Regions from separate parts of the Ilyobacter polytropus DSM 2926 genome, predicted to be linked through region 2. Evidence: riboswitches for the same ligand, from Rfam matches in the RefSeq annotation. Region 2 holds a riboswitch; the other holds the start of a gene.
What was found. Region 2 has a riboswitch for thiamine pyrophosphate ahead of ILYOP_RS06835 (thiamine ABC transporter substrate-binding protein). Riboswitches for the same ligand answer to the same signal wherever they lie in the genome.

Region 1: another riboswitch for thiamine pyrophosphate. It lies ahead of ILYOP_RS08150 (YkoF family thiamine/hydroxymethylpyrimidine-binding protein); the one in region 2 lies ahead of ILYOP_RS06835 (thiamine ABC transporter substrate-binding protein).

The regions. Positions count from the first base shown of each region.
Region 1 is NC_014632.1:1,734,857-1,740,769, reverse strand. Features, by position in the region: gene ILYOP_RS08160 (amidohydrolase family protein) at 1-423, shown strand, start outside; gene ILYOP_RS08155 (nitroreductase family protein) at 684-1,271, shown strand; TPP riboswitch at 1,560-1,672, shown strand; gene ILYOP_RS08150 (YkoF family thiamine/hydroxymethylpyrimidine-binding protein) at 1,811-2,410, shown strand; gene ILYOP_RS08145 (ECF transporter S component) at 2,489-3,079, shown strand; gene ILYOP_RS08140 (ABC transporter ATP-binding protein) at 3,079-4,752, shown strand; gene ILYOP_RS15190 (energy-coupling factor transporter transmembrane component T family protein) at 4,733-5,509, shown strand; gene ppk1 (polyphosphate kinase 1) at 5,577-5,913, opposite strand, start outside.
Region 2 is NC_014632.1:1,479,205-1,485,117, reverse strand. Features, by position in the region: gene glpX (class II fructose-bisphosphatase) at 1-804, shown strand, start outside; gene ILYOP_RS06850 (hypothetical protein) at 888-1,382, shown strand; gene ILYOP_RS06845 (ArsR/SmtB family transcription factor) at 1,392-1,748, shown strand; gene ILYOP_RS06840 (cell division protein FtsZ) at 1,897-2,832, shown strand; TPP riboswitch at 2,936-3,038, shown strand; gene ILYOP_RS06835 (thiamine ABC transporter substrate-binding protein) at 3,113-4,078, shown strand; gene ILYOP_RS06830 (ABC transporter permease) at 4,089-5,609, shown strand; gene ILYOP_RS06825 (DNA polymerase III subunit delta) at 5,749-5,913, shown strand, end outside.

The DNA of each region.
Region 1 (5,913 bases), 260 kb from region 2:
GTAGAAGATATGCTTGATCCAGGTAGAATTTTTTCTGACGGAATTGACAAAAATACCTGGACTTACACAATAATAAAATTATTACAGAGATACCCAAATACCTATTCTGATATATCTGCCTATAATTATGGAAAAAGTTTTGGTAAGATCAATGATTATTCTAAAAATTTGAAAAAAGTAATAGAGCTAGATTATCTAAAGAAATTCAAAGAAGGTAAGTACAGTGTCAGTTCGAAACTTTTATGGGGATCTGATGTTCCTATGGTTATTTCTGAAGAGTGTTATGACAGCTCATATGCCAACTATTATAAACACTTGGAAAATCTTGTTAATAAATCTAAAAAATTAAATCAAAATGATAAGAGGAAATTTATTGAAAATTTGACAGTGAACAACCCTAAAAAATTCCTGAAGATCAAATAGATAATTAAATGATAAAAAAAGCCTATTTATAAACTTTTTCACTGGTGAATTTACAATATTTATTTTCTGAACTATTTTCTATTACTGTGTGATTAATTATTTTATCTAAACATTAATTTAGACGTTCTCTTTTTTAGTAGACACGTCTACTATTTTGTGTTAAAATAGTTTCACACTTAACTTAGTAGACACGTCTACTAAGTTAAGCAGTGTGATTTGAACACGTCAGGCATATTTTAATTGATGAAAGGGAGAGAACTATGAATTATGATAATTTATTGGAGATAGCAACTAAGAGAAGATCTGTAAGAAAGTTTACCACTCAAAAAGTTTCAAGGGAAGATATTGAAAAAATTATAAAAGTCGGAATACAGTCTCCTTCTGGATTCAACTCTCAGCCCTGGGAATTTGTCGTAATAGATGATGAAAATTATAAAAATGAAGTTACTCAGTATCTTATTGATGGAATAGGTGAAGGAAAAACTTCTAAGGGGTTTGTAGATGCCCCTGTTTATATTCTGTTATACGGTGATCCTAGAGTGAGAGAACGTGGTCCTGTTTCTGTAAAAGATAACGATAATTGGTGGAATTTTACATTCTCTAGTACCCTTGCCAGTGCTTTTATGAGTATGCAGCTTGCTGCCACGAGTTTAGGTCTAGCTTCTATGTGGGTGTCAGCTTTTAGAAATCCCAAGGTAGAAATGAAAACAAAGGAGCTTTTGGGTATTCCTGAGTATTTTGAGATATTTGAGATGATGGCAGTAGGTTATACAGATATGAATATTTCTCCGAAAAATGTAAAGGATCTGTCTCAGGTAATTCACTATAATAAGGCCGATAATTATTAGTCAACTCAAGCTGATAATTGCTGGAAACTTTCATAAATTAACTTCTTTATTTAGTATTACTTTTTAGAAATTAAATATTTTAATTTGAATAAAGGCACCAACTTAGATCGATTATTCAATCTAACTGAATCAAAGGAGTAAATAGAGCACAAAATAAGTATCAAAATTAGAATTATTTCATAGGTAAAGATTCCATAGAAACTATATGACACTAGGTATTTTAAATGGTATATTATATTGACTTATTTACTTCTCTGTAGTAGTATGAATTATATTAAATTTAATAAAATCAAGTAATTGGGGAGCTGCTGAAAGCGTGCTGAGATTGAACTTTGTTAGTTCTGAACCCTTATAACCTGATGTAGGTAATGCTACCGTAGGGATTTTAGACAATTAATCGAGCACTTATGCTATTTATACTGCAAAGATTAAGTCATAAACTTATGGTTTATGACTTTTTTTTATGCTTTAGTTTATATTTTAAATAGGATTTAAATTAATTTTATAAAATATACAGGGAAAAATAGGGGGAATGACAGTTGAATTTAAAATGTGGAACAAGTGATGTTGTTGGTGCGAGAATAGGAATCTATCCTATGCAGGATAATTTTGTAGATGTGATCTTAGGGGCGATAAAAAAAACAGACTCTACAGGACTGGCTGTTATGACAGACGATCTAGGAACTACAATACAAGGAAACAGAGAGCGTGTCTTTGCTTATGTAAAAGAACTTTTTTTACGAGCATCTGATGCCGGGGGGCATGTTGTTGCCGATGTTTTATTTTCAGTAGGATGTCCTGGTGATGTGCCGGAAGATTTTGATTTTGATTCTGAGCCTAAATATGTGGATCTTCCTATGGAAGATATGCCGGTGGCCTGTGCCTGGTCTCTTTATCCTTTGGGGAGTGACCAGTATTTTCCGGTGATTGTAGAGGAGGTTGAAAAAGCCATGGCTCTTTCTAATGTAGATGTGGAAAGTTATCATTATTGTACAAGACTTGACGGAACTGCAAAATCTATCTTTAATTTACTTGAGACATCTTTTGAAGGTGTATCTAAAAGGATTCCCCATACAATTATTCATGCAACATTTTCAAAGGGAAGCCCATCAAAGGCAAAAGAAAAAATTGAGGTATAATTCATATCATTAAAGTGTAGTTTAATTATTTTTCTATTTAATAAAAGAGAAAGCAAAAATTAAAGGGGGAACAAAAAAATGACTAAAAAATTTGGTTGGACGTTAAAAGACATTATAGTTTTGTGTGTACTAGGCGTTGCCTTTGGGGCTATGTATCTAGGTGGTATCACTATCTGGGCCTTTGCCAATGCCGCATTTGGACCTATCGGACTTGATATAGTGTATGGTATTTGGTTCACAGCATCAATTACAGGGGCATACATTATCCGTAAGCCTGGGATTGCCCTTGGTGCTGAGCTTATGGCTGCTTTAGGTGAGGTTATATTAGGGACACCTTCTGGTATAATGGTATTTGTGGGTGCCGCCATTCAAGGTCTTGGTTGTGAGGCAGTTTTTGCTGCAACTGGGTGGAAAAAGTACTCAACACCTGTTTTGGTTTTAGCAGGTATGGGGGCAAGTGTAACAAGTTTTATTTATAATTATTTTGCCTATGGATATTCAAAATTTGCATTGGGGATGCTAGCAGCTATGCTAGCTGTACGTTTAGTATCAGGTGCTGTACTTTCTGGTTTACTTGGTAAATGGATCGGTGACGGACTTGCAGCTACAGGTGCATTGTCTTCATTCCCGTTAGGGCGTAAAAGAGCTGAAAAGAGAGTAAATGCATAATGGCAATAATAGATGTTCGCAACTTATCGGTTAAAATCAATGGGGAGACTGTTCTGCAAGACATCAATATAAAATTTAATACTCAAGAGCGAATTCTTATCTTAGGTGAAAGCGGCAGTGGTAAATCCACGCTGCTTTTATCTCTTATGGGGATTATTCAAAGAGATGACAATGCCGATGTAACTGGAGATATTTTAGTAGACGGTATATCAGTTAATGATATGCAGTTATCTGATACAGCACGTATTTTTGGCATAGTATTTCAAAATCCTGAAAGTCAGTTTTGCTCCCTATACCCAAAGGACGAGGTAGCTTTTGGTTTGGAAAACCAATGTATCGATCCGGATATTATGCCTGAGATAATAAATAAATCAATGGAAGACTTTGACTTTCCAAAGGAAAAGGTAAATCATCTTATTAATACCCTGTCTGGCGGTGAACTGCAAAGACTTGCACTTTCATCTATTTCGGCTATTGATTCTAAGATGCTTTTGCTAGATGAACCGACGGCAAATTTGGATCCCAAAGGTCGACGACAGGTGGTAAAGTCTTCTAAAAAGGCCGGTGACAAGGGCAAGGGGCTAATGGTGGTAGAACATAATCTGGAAAACTGGATTTCATTTCTAGACCGTCTTATTGTTATTGATAGAGGTGGCAGAATACTTTGTGACGGGGATATTCGTGAGATGTTCTATAAGCACGGTGAGCTGCTTAGGGAAAAGGGAATATGGTGTCCTCACAGTCTAAGAATCTACTGGGAGCTAAAGGATAAGGGGCATATCTTTAATGGAGTTCCCTGTAGTATAGGGGAACTAAAAAAAGAGAAGATATCTCAGACGTTATTAAAAAAAGTAATAGAAGACAACTATAAAACTCCCAATAAGACAGCAAATATTGGAAAGAGACCGATACTTGAGCTGGAAAAATTATCCGCTGGGTATACAAAAGATCGGAGGATTTTAAAAGAAATCGATCTAACTGTGAATGAAGGGGATTTTTTTGCCTTGGTCGGAGGAAATGGGAGTGGTAAATCGACACTTTCAAAGGTTATACTTAGGCTTGTGGACATATCTAGTGGCAGCCTTTCCATCTCTGGGAAAAAATTAACTGTATACAAAGAACGAGAACTTTATGACTTGATAGGTTACGTTTTTCAAAATCCTGAACACCAATTTTTAGAAGACACAGTATGGTCAGAAGTTGCATATAGCATAGATCAACTATATTTTGATGAAAAAAACAGAAATGAAAAGGTGAACAGTTTATTAAAAACTTTTCATCTGGATAACTATGCTGCTAATAATCCCTTTAGCCTTTCTGGAGGACAGAAAAGACGCCTTTCTGTTGCAACGATGCTAGTTGGAGATCGAAAAATCTTAATTTTGGACGAGCCTACTTTTGGTCAGGATGAGAAGAACACTATCATGCTAATGAAAAAACTTACTGAACTAAATCAGCAAGGAATGACTATATTTATGATCACTCATGATTTAGATTTAGTAGATTCCTATGCAAATAGAATTGCTGTCATGTCTCAGGGTGAAATTCTATACAACGGAGATACTGAAGAGCTTTGGAATGAAAATGAAATAATCAGAAAGAGTGGACTTGATCTGCCTTATAGAATGAAACTCATGAATGAGGTGAATATTTATGGACATGAGACATTTTAATCCAGCTGCAAAACTTCTTGCCAACTTCATTATTGTATTGGCATCTCTTATGGTATTTGACCCCTATACAATGGTTATGCTGTTTGGGGTGAGTTTTTTCTTTGCCCTTGTCACAAAATCATTTAATCGAAAGAATCTAAAGATGATTATACCACTTGTCTGTTTTGCCTTTGGGATGCTCTGGATGAACGCCTCACTAGCAAGGGTTGAAAATCCTGAAATTATTGCAAGCCTCGGGCCTTTGACCTTTACAGATAAAGGTCTTATTGTAGGTTTTGTCTTGTTTTTCAGGATTTTAACAATTGGAGTCACATCTATTTTATTTACCTTTAACACTGAACCAGATGCTTTAATATTGAGTCTTATCAAACAGTGCAAACTTAACCCCGGGATCGCTTATGGTATATTGACGGCCTTACGTTTCTTGCCCTCAATGGAATCAGATCTTGGATTGATAAATGCAGCCCATAGAATACGTAGTTCTAAACAGAAAAAATGGTATAAAAAGAAAAATCCCTGGTATCGAAATGCGATACCACTCTTGGCAACAAATATAAGAAAAGCAGAAAGAGTGGCTATTGCCATGGAATCTAGGGGATTTCAGACAGATATGAAACGAACATATTACCGTACAATCAACTGGTATAAAAAAGATACGCTATTTGTTTTGGGGACGGGAATAGTTGTTGTTTCGATTATTATATTTTCTTATCATATGGGTTGGCTGATTGGCTTTAAACGCTGGCAGGGATTTTAGAAAAAATTAAATATAGTTAAAACTTTACTGAAAAAAGCACATAGGAAATCAATCCCCGTGTGCTTTTTTATTGTTTTTTTCCATAAAGATATTCCTGAGAAGAAAAATTCTTTTTATCATTTTTTACTTTAAAATAAGTGCCCTTTTCATCTAATTGTCTTAACTTTATGTTATCCTTTAAGATGGAATCTATGGTCTCCATAACTTTTTTATAAGGACCGGACTTTATAACAGGGAAAAGGGTTTCTATTCTTCTGTCAAGATTTCTACTCATCCAGTCGGCACTGGAAAGAAAAAGTTCCGGGTCACCGTTGTTTTCAAAATGGTAAACACGAGTGTGTTCTAAAAATCTTCCGATAAGGCTGAAAACTTTTATATTTTCACTAATACCTTTTATACCTGTC
Region 2 (5,913 bases):
TCAGAAGAAGAACTGTGTTATTTAACTGAAGTAGATATAGCGGTAGACCCTGTAGAAGGGACTAGAATGACTGCTCAGGGACAGCCAAATGCCATAGCAGTACTCGCTGTAGGAAACAAGGGAAGTTTTTTAAAAGCTCCTGACATGTATATGGAAAAACTTATAGTTGGTCCTGAAGCAAAAGGGGTAATCGATCTAGAGAAGCCTTTAGTTGAAAATGTAAAAAATGTTGCAAAAGCCTTAAAAAAAGAATTGAATGATATGACAATGGTTGTTCTTGATAAACCTAGGCACAGCCAGGTAATAAAAGATCTTCAGGATATGGGATTGAGAATCTATGCTCTTCCTGATGGAGACGTTGCTGGATCAATTCTCTCGGCTGTAGTTGATTCTGACGTGGATATGCTCTATGGTATAGGGGGAGCTCCTGAAGGAGTAATCTCTGCAGCTGTTATAAAAGCTTTAGGCGGAGATATGAATGCCAAACTAAAGCTTAGAAGTGAGGTTAAAGGAATATCTCTTGAAAATGATAAAATATCTAATTATGAAAAAACCAGATGTCAAGATATGGGAATAGATATAACTAAGGTCATGAGAATAAACGACCTAGTAAAAGATGATGAAGTTATTTTTTCTGCTACAGGTATAACAGGAGGAGATCTTTTAGAAGGTGTTAAGAAAAAAGGTCCTATAGCTAGAACTCAGACTCTTCTTGTAAGAGGAAAAACTAAAACTATCAGATATATCAATTCTGTACATAACTTAGACTACAAAGATGAGGACATAAAGGGATTAATCAGATAGCAGCAAGGTTTCCTTGCTGTTTTTCTTTTATAAATAAGAAATCTTGAAACTATTTCGAAATAATAAAAAAATGGGGGAATATTATGATATTTTTTGATGATTTTATAAAAAAAGTTGAAAAAAAAGATCTGCCATTAGATGGTAAATACAGTTTTGGATTGGAAATGAAAAAAATAGTTGTTTGGTTAGGGACAGGAATCCCTTTGGTGCTTTTAGGGGCTTATCAATTTGCTCTAGGCTATACCCAAGGAATGAAAATCGGATATATTATATTTGGTATTGTACTTCTAATTTTGGGTCTGGGGCATCTATGGCTGGCTTTTTCTTATAAAATTTCTTTGGATTTTCAAAAAAATAGTTTAAAAAATAAAAAGACGAATATATCTTTGGATGAGATAGAAAGTTGTATAATGTCTAAAATGGTAGCCCCTGGAGGTAAAAAGCTCCAAACTTGTGTAGAGATAATAACAAAGGATAAAGTAAAGGTTATAATACCTCTTATAATGAAAAATAAGATAAATTTTGCAGCTCTTTTGAGAAAAAAACTGGGAAATAAATTTGAGATCATAAGAGATTAAGGGGGTAAAATGGGTAGAAACATAGAAACATGTGATTGTATAACTATACATAAAGACGTAGTTGAAAAAGTAAAAAAGAATCTTAAAAGTGATGAGTTAATACAAAATGTAGCAGATTTCTTTAAAGCTTTTTCAGATAGTACAAGACTGAAAATAGTATCAATGCTTTTAGAAGAGGAGATGTGCGTGTGTGATATCGCAAATGTTCTCAATATGACTCATTCATCTGTGTCCCATCAGTTGAGAGTCTTGAGACAGCTGAGAGTTGTAAAGAATAGAAAAGACGGAAAGACTGTTTATTATTCTTTAGACGATGATCATGTGCGAACAATATTGGCCCAGGGAATAAATCACCTTAAACATTAACTTTTAACGAAAGTTATAAGCTAAAAAACTTTTCCATAATAAAAAATCATAAAAATATTATAATAAAATACAGACTCAGACAAGGAAAGATAAAATTTCATCTAATATAGCTTAATAATGAAAGTTATTTATGCGGGGAGTGAAAATTATGGGGGATTTTAAATTTTCTATGAAGGTTTTTGGAGTCGGAGGTGCAGGGATAAATGCCTTAAACGACATGATTGAAAGTGGAGTAGAAGGAGTAGAATATATAGCTGCAGATACAAATATAGGAAAATTGAATACATCTCTTTCTCCTGTGAAGATACAGCTCGGAAGCAAGATAACTTTTGGACTAGGTACAGGAGGAGATTACCAAAAGGGTTATCTTTGTGCAAAGGAAGAAGATGGAACCATAAAGGAGCTTTTAAAGGATACAGATATGCTTTTTATAGTATCTGGAATGGGTGGAGGAACTGGAAGTGGTGCTGTGCTTAGGATAGCCGAGCTTGCACATAAGCTCGATATACTGACAGTGGCAATTGTGACTAAACCTTTTTCTTTTGAAGGGCGTATGAAAAAACTTACTGCTCAGGATACTCTAGAGCATTTAAAGCCTTATGTTGATTCTTATATTGTTATTTCAAATGACAATCTTCTCAGGCTTCCTAATGTAAACATAACTCTTCAAAATGCTTTTAAAGAGGCTGATAAAATACTGAAAAATTCTGTCAAAAATATAAAAGATATAATTTTTAAAAACGGACTTATAAATCTTGATTTTGCAGATATAAAAGCTGTTTTGAAAAATGCAGGAGAGGCAATGATAGGCTTTGGAAGAGGAAAGGGGAGTATAGCCCCTATACTAGAAGCTGCTCTTGCCAGCCCTCTTATAGAGGGAGAGATAAAAGGAGCTCAGCAACTCCTAATAAATATTGCCAGTGGAGATAACCTTCCTCTAGACAAACTTGCTGAAGTCCAGATGGCCATCAACAAGCTCTTAATAATAGAACCTGAAAATATAATTTTAGGAGTTATTATAGACGAGGAATTAGAAAGTGATATTGAAATAGCAGTTATCGGAACAAAAATTAAATCTCTTTGAGAAAACGAGGCTTTTAAAAGCCTCGTTTTAATTTATTATAATTTTCCCATGTAGTTAATATATTGACATTATTATCCTTATCTTGCTATACTCCATTATATACAATAAATAATTCGGGAGCTGAAAAGGCTGAGAGGAGATATGATATCTCGACCGATAAACCTGATCTGGATAATGCCAGCGTAGGAAGCAAATTTTATTAGTAAATTTGACGGACTGCCAGAGGCAGTCTGTTTTTTTATGAAAACTTATAAATTGAATAAAAAAATTGGAGGTTATTATGAAAAAAATATTTGCATTTATTTTTGTATTGGTTGCTATGACAGCATACGGAAATGAAGTTGTAACAGTCTACGGGCCAGAATCTATGAAGTGGATTCAGCGAGATATCGCATCAAAATTTAAAGAAGAAACCGGAGTTGAAATTAAATTTGTCAGCATTAACGGTCTGGTACCTAGGATGAAACTAGAGAAAAATAATCCAAGGGCTGACGTAGTCTTAGGACTTACTCCTAGTAGTGCTGAGATGGCAAAAAATGAGGGACTGACAGCAAAATACCGTCCAAAAAGTTATAAAAACATATCCAAAGAAGAGTTTATCATGGATGAAGAATGGTATGTGACACCATTTGATTATGGTGCCCTTGCGATAAACTATGATGCTCAGATGCTTAAAAATCCTCCCAAGTCATTTGAGGAGATATCTAAAATGGAAAAACAGTTTTTAGTAGAGGATCCGAGGTCTTTCACTGGACAGGAGTTTATGCTCTGGACTATTGCGGTTTACGGAGATCAGTGGAAAGAGTTTTGGAAAAATCTAAAACCATCGATACTTACTGTAACACCAAGCTGGGATGAGGCCTTTGCAAAATTTACTGCTAAAGAGGCTCCTATGATGGCCGGATATGCTTCAAGCAGTGTTTATTTTTATCAGGACGGAAATCAGAATAAATATAAGAGCTTTATCCCTGAAGAGGGAGGCTATGTATATCTAGAAGGGGCAGCCCTTGTAAGTAAGAAAAAAATAAAAAAAGGATCAAAAAAGTTTATGGACTATATCTTGGAAAAAGATTTCCAGGAACTTACAGCAAAGAAAAACTATATGTTCCCAGTGACTAATGTAAAACTTCCTGAGGAATATAAATATGTACCAGTACCTAAAAAGGTAGTTACAATAAGTGGAAAAGATGCTGTGGCTAATCTTGAAACTTGGAAAAAAGAACTTATAGATATTTTAAAAGACTAAAGGAGTACTTATGAAGAAGGGGAAGCTGAGTCTCAATTTATTTTATATGACTCTCTGGGGAATACCTATATTTATATTTGCCAGGGACTTCTTTAGACTAGAGGACTTAACAGAGATTTTTAATGCATCTACGTATAAGACGGTGGCCTTCTCATTTAAGCAGGCCTCTATATCTGTGATTCTGTCATTTATTCTTTCTATAGTTCCCTCCTATTATATAGCCTATAGAAGAGACCGAATAAGCAGACTTTTGGAAAGTCTTATATTCATTCCTTTCTTTTTTCCTGTGATATCTACTATAGTGGCATTTTCAATAATATTTAACCTGGGATTCTTTAAGGAATTCCAGGTTCTTTATTCTCTCAAGGCTATAATAATAGCCAATGTATTCTATAATGCCCCTATATTCTTAAAGTATCTCGGGGAGGGGATGAAATCTATTCCAAAAGAGATATTAGAAGCTGCAAGACTAGAAGGTATAAGTGAAAAGGATCTTTTTTTTAAAATTAAGTTGCCTCTTATAATGCCTCAGATTTTCAGGGCATTTTTCATGGTTTTTGTATATTGTTTTACTTCTTTTGCCATAATACTGTCTCTAGGAGGAATCAACTACTCTACACTTGAGGTGGAGATAGCTACGACTCTCATGGGAAGTTTTGATTTCTCTAAGGCTTTTGCCTTGGGAATGGTTCAGTTTGGAATTCTGACTATAGTAAATTCCCTGGGACAACGTATAGAGGGGTATGAGCTCAAAGGTGAGGGAGATGTAAAAAAAGTCAGTTTTTTTACGAAGGCTTACAGTATAATCTACCTAATTTGTGAATACGCAGTTGTTTTCACAGGACTTGTCTTTGCTTTTTTCAATTTTTATACAGGTAAGATTTCTTTTAAAGCTTTTTCAACACTTTTTTCGGTTGAATTAAACGAATATTATCCTGTGGTAAAAGGTCTGATAAACTCTTTGTTTTTATCTGGGATAGTGTCGGCTCTGACTCTTATATTCACATATCTCATTCTTAAAAATTATACAAAATTCACAAATTACATTATCTTTTCAACTTTTGGATTTTCCAGCGCATTTTTGGCAATAACCCTTGTTTACATGAATATAATCTGGAATATACCTCTTTGGATTCTTCTTGTTATAGGCTATTTTCTAACCTCTATACCTGTTGCCTACTCTTTTATGTATCAGTATATAAGAGAGTTTCCAAAAGATATTTTGGAAGCAGCAAAAATAGACGGAGCAGGGAAAAGGGATATATTTTTCCTTATAGAATTTCCCATCCTAAAAAATATATTTATATCTATATTTTTACAGATATTTGCCATTGTTTTCGGAGAATTTACCATAACTTATACGATGCAGGTGGGGGATATTTTTCCCGTTGTGTCCCTTGTAAACTATTCTATAGCGTCTGATAAGAGATTTCTAGAGAGTTCTGCTTTAAGTGCTCTTAACCTTATAATAATAATAAGTTTATTTATTTTGTCACAGTATTTGAGAGACCGAGAGTGGAAGAATAGCTGATACAGAGGTTTTACTATAAAATATAAGCCTTTTCTTTATAAAATATAAGGATTATAGTATAATGTTTTATAGATTTTTTAAAAAATAAGAGTGAGGTAAGGTGAGAGGTTTGCTCTATTTTATATATGGGGATAATCCCTTGGAATTAAAATATGAAGATATGAAAAAAGAGATAATAAAAAAAGATCCTGGGATTGTGCCCAGGTATTTTGATGTCTCACAAAAGGAGGAGGAAGATTTTCTCCAGGCGATATCAATAAACTCAATGTTTGGAGGGAGTGAACTTTTAGTCCTTAAAAGATTT